DNA from 2 places in the Colwellia sp. BRX9-1 genome. Region 1 is predicted to be linked to the other one. Evidence: riboswitches for the same ligand, from Rfam matches in the RefSeq annotation. Region 1 holds a riboswitch; the other holds the start of a gene.
The links. Region 1 has a riboswitch for cyclic di-GMP ahead of H4J76_RS07115 (GGDEF domain-containing protein). Riboswitches for the same ligand answer to the same signal wherever they lie in the genome.
Positions count from the first base shown of each region.

Region 2: another riboswitch for cyclic di-GMP. It lies ahead of H4J76_RS18220 (DUF3718 domain-containing protein); the one in region 1 lies ahead of H4J76_RS07115 (GGDEF domain-containing protein).

Region 1 covers NZ_JACGVM010000005.1:116,786-118,992, reverse strand. Annotated here, with positions in the region: gene H4J76_RS07120 (hypothetical protein) at 1-516, opposite strand, end outside; cyclic di-GMP riboswitch class I at 676-758, shown strand; gene H4J76_RS07115 (GGDEF domain-containing protein) at 989-1,990, shown strand.
Region 2 covers NZ_JACGVM010000028.1:19,963-22,169, reverse strand. Annotated here, with positions in the region: gene H4J76_RS18225 (3-oxoacid CoA-transferase subunit B) at 1-508, shown strand, start outside; cyclic di-GMP riboswitch class I at 757-856, shown strand; gene H4J76_RS18220 (DUF3718 domain-containing protein) at 920-1,279, shown strand; gene H4J76_RS18215 (patatin-like phospholipase family protein) at 1,478-2,207, shown strand, end outside.

The sequences.
Region 1 (2,207 bases):
TTGATTAAGATCATTCATCGATAAATCGTTTTTATTTTGCAACGCATAGGTAACAGCTCGATAACTCAAAGCAATTAAACGATATTTTAGCACTTGTGGAGAATCTGCCATTAAAATAACATTGGTTGCCATATTTTGAGTTTGTTCATACTTCTCTTGTAAATAATAGCCATCTGCAACTTTCAGCAATAAATTAAACTTTATGGCTGGTTCAAGTCCTTGCAGAGAAATTCCATCTTGCGCAAAATGAAATGCTTCGCTATTTTCACCCTTATTATTGGCAACATCAGCAAGAAGGATGAAGGTTTTTCCACGAATTTGGACGGTATAATTTTCTTGAGATCCCAAAATTTTTTTTGAAAGTGTAATGATCTCTTCGTAGGGAAGGTTTTCAGCGTCTTGTAAAAAATAGCGCTCAACATCTTTAATGTTTTGCTCAACGTTTAAAGCATCATTGGCAAAACAAAATAAAGGAGCTATAAAAAAACAAAGGATCAACAACAGTTTACAGGGCATTATTAACTAAAATCCTTTATCTAATGATCAGTAGAGTGATCAGCCATAACCTATAAATTTATCTATTACTTATAGGTTTTCGTTACGGTTCAACAAATTATTCATAATAAAGGTTTACAAGCATAGTTCAACGCTTATAATGAATTTAGAGTTTCTAAAACTCGAAAAGGGCAAATCTAGTGAAAGCTAGAGACGCAAAGTTACCGGTCTAAGGGGAAACCTAGGATAGCGGAACTGCCAAGTATAGATATAGTGGGGGCTTGTCTTTATTTTGAACAGTTTGCTTTCGGTATACTTTGCGGTCCTTCCCTTATTTTTAATTATTTTCTGTCATATATTACCTTCATTTAAAATACTATATAACTAAATATATGTTTTTTATAGACAAAAAATATATGTGGTACTTTACTTGTTTATACTAGAAAATGGTCTATTGATATTATTAATTGGGTGTGCAAATTGAGATGGAACAATGAAATATCATGATTCCATAAAACAAGCTGAACTAAAAATGAACATGGCCGTAAAACAATTACAGCGGTGGTTTTTACCTGTCAGCCCAATTAATTATTCAGTTAGCTACGAATATATTAATAAAAAAAACATTCTTCTTAATACTGCCATTGAAAATAAACTTGCCACGGGTAAAAAGCTTGATGATTTTTTCATTGAAGAAAACTATCGCCAATTCATTTTAGGCCAAAGTAAATTCAGAGATGAACTCATTGACGACCTAGATGACGTTGTCACCCATGTTGAAAAAAACAGCCAAAAATCATCGCAGAGTATTAATAAACTGATTACCACGCTAGACGGCAATATTTCTGATCTACAATCTGCCGATAAAGAAAAAATAGTCGTTGCGGTAAATAGCATTCGCCAGGCATCTAAAGCCTTTAAACTACACCAACAAAAATTTGCTGAACATATTTCTTTTACCCGTAAAAAGACCCAGGCGTTAAAAGTTGAATTAAAAGAAGTACGTGAAGAAATTTACATGGATCCACTTACCGGTCTTTATAATCGTAAAGCTATGTCTAAGCATTTAGATTTATGGCTAACAGAAGATCCAAGTCGGCAAGTTGCCGCAATTGTCGTCTGTGTTGATCAAATTTCAGAAGTTAATCTGCAATTCGGTCATTTAATTAGTGATGTTCTCTTATCAAAAATAGCCAGTAAAGTGAGTAGTTATGTTGATGGCAGCGGTCTACCAATACGTTCAGGTGGCGATGAATTTTTAATTCTGTTACCTGATATTGACAAAGAAAGTGCTCGAGAAATTGCCAGTAAAATAACACATGGCGTTGAAAAGCTGCGCTTTGTTAGTAGTAAGTCTGGTATTAGATTACCTCAAATGACATTGTCTACTGGTGTAGACACCTTTAATATTGCTGAAAATGCCAGCAGTATCTTAAAAAAATCACGCCTGTTACTACCCGATTTATACAAAAAAAATAATACATTAAGTTCTTAATCGCTCAACAAGATACTTTTTGCTTGATGACATTTTTCTCTCGCTGATATTTTCACTTCAATAAATAATATCAGTGATAGTATGCCCAACTTTACTCAATATAATCGGTAATAATCTTAATATACTCGGTGGTAAATCAAAGAAGATTACATTGCGAGTGCTTAGCTAAAAATAGTCGACGACAGCCTCCTTGTTTTCTCATATACTGAATGCAGTG
Region 2 (2,207 bases), on a different contig from region 1:
ACTTGGCATGGGACAGTTTCCCACCGAAGACGAAATTGATGCAGATTTAATTAATGCCGGTAAACAAACGGTCACGATGGCAAAAGGTGCCTCTATCTTTGATAGTGCCGAGTCATTCGCAATGATACGTGGCGGACATGTCGACTTAACAGTACTAGGTGCCTTTGAGGTCGATGTAAACGGTAACATTGCTTCATATATGATCCCAGGCAAGCTGATTAAAGGTATGGGCGGTGCTATGGATTTAGTTGCGGGTGCTGACAATATTATTGTTACTATGACTCACGCTTCTAAACATGGTGTTTCAAAACTTTTATCTAACTGCACTTTACCGTTAACAGGTAAGGGTTGTATTAAAAGAGTACTCACTGATTTAGCCTTTATCGAAATTAAAGATGGCAAGTTTCATTTATTAGAGCGAGCACCAGGGGTCAGTATTGAGGAAATAATAAAACTCACTGAAGGTGAATTAATTGTTCCTGAGCATGTCCCTGAAATGAAATTTTAATAACCTAGCGGCATATTAATCATACGATTAAATAAAAAAAGAGCTTTAGCTCTTTTTTTTTACTCTATATTTTAACATTACATTAAAGTTCACTTAATGGTTTTGATAGTCACCATTCGATTAAGCACATGTTCTATTTGAAAAAAAATTGATAAAAGTGTTTTTTTTATTAAATTTCTTTACGCATGTCACTAGCGTATTACACATTTTTCTTGCATTTATTGGCTCAATTCGCAATACTAAAAGGGACAAAGAAAAGGCAAAACACGTGAAATCGTGTTACGCAAAACCACCGGTCTAAGGGATTTATGTTTTATATATAAATTCTATGACAGCGGAGTCACCTCGTTATACAAGGTACATCCCGTGGTTTTTTCCTTTACTAACTAAATTAATTACAAGGTTACTAAAATGAAAAAATTATTACTAGCTTCTACCATCACTATTTTAACATTAACGTCTGTTGTATCGGCGCCGAAAGCACAAGCTGCTGACATCGCTCAAAGCGTTTGCCAGTATGTAGCTGCAGACGACAAGAAACGCATGCGTTCGTTCTTAAAAACGAATAGATTAAAAATTCGCACTATCTTTCATGGTATTGAGTGTAATGGACAGAATCTGTTGGCGTTTGCATCGTCTAATGGTTCAGTTAAAACAGGTTCTTTGATGATTTCAAAGTTACCAAAGAAAGTTGTTTCTGAAAACTTAGCTATTTTGCAAACCGGATCGCAACCATTGATAGACGCAGCTAACGAACGCGTTAGCAGCTAAACTTATTTTTTAGTAGATGTTATTTGTTCAATCAAGTGTACTGTTTTACTAGATAATAATTCTATGTCATTTTAAAAAGCCTGCTTCTGCAGGCTTTTTTTTGCCTTAGTCATTTCAATCTATTTTTTGACTCGTTAAGCTAGCACCAGGTTAAAAAACTGATTACACTTAAGTTATACGAAGAAGACTGCGATATACATGTTGAATAAAAGAAGTTATAAAGACAGTAAGAATGCTTTAGTACTTACTGGCGGTGGCGCTCGAGCGGCTTATCAAGTAGGTGTGCTTTCTGCCATATCAAAATTTGTCCCTAGAAATCATGGCATCCCCTTTCCCATTATATGTGGCACCTCTGCTGGTGCTATAAATACCACAGCGCTAGCCTGTTATTCTTCATGCTTTCATTTGGGGGTAAAAAAATTAGAATGGGTTTGGAAGAATATTAATACCAGTCGAATATACCATAGTGATGGTATTCGGGTTTTCTCACATTTGGCGAAAGGTATGCTGGCAAGTTTCCAAGCAGATTATGCCAATAAAAGTGCGCGTAGTTTACTAAACAACGCGCCACTTCGTGACTTACTGAATATGGTGGTCGACTTTAAACGTATCGACACCAATATTTTACGTGGCTATTTATCTGCAGTTTCTATTACTGCATCAAGTTACAGTAATGGCGATTCAATTAGTTTTTATCAATCTGATGAGTCTATTTCTCCTTGGTTTCGCGCTAAACGTCGTGGTGAGCCTTGCCAAATTAATAGTGAGCACTTAATGGCTTCTGCCGCTATTCCCCTTGTGTTTCCTTCAATCAAAATTCGCCAAGAGCATTATGGTGATGGGTCTATACATCAACTTTCACCGTTAAGCCCTGCGATACACTTAGGTGGAGAAAATTTGTTTATTGTTGGTGTTGATCAACCTAAAG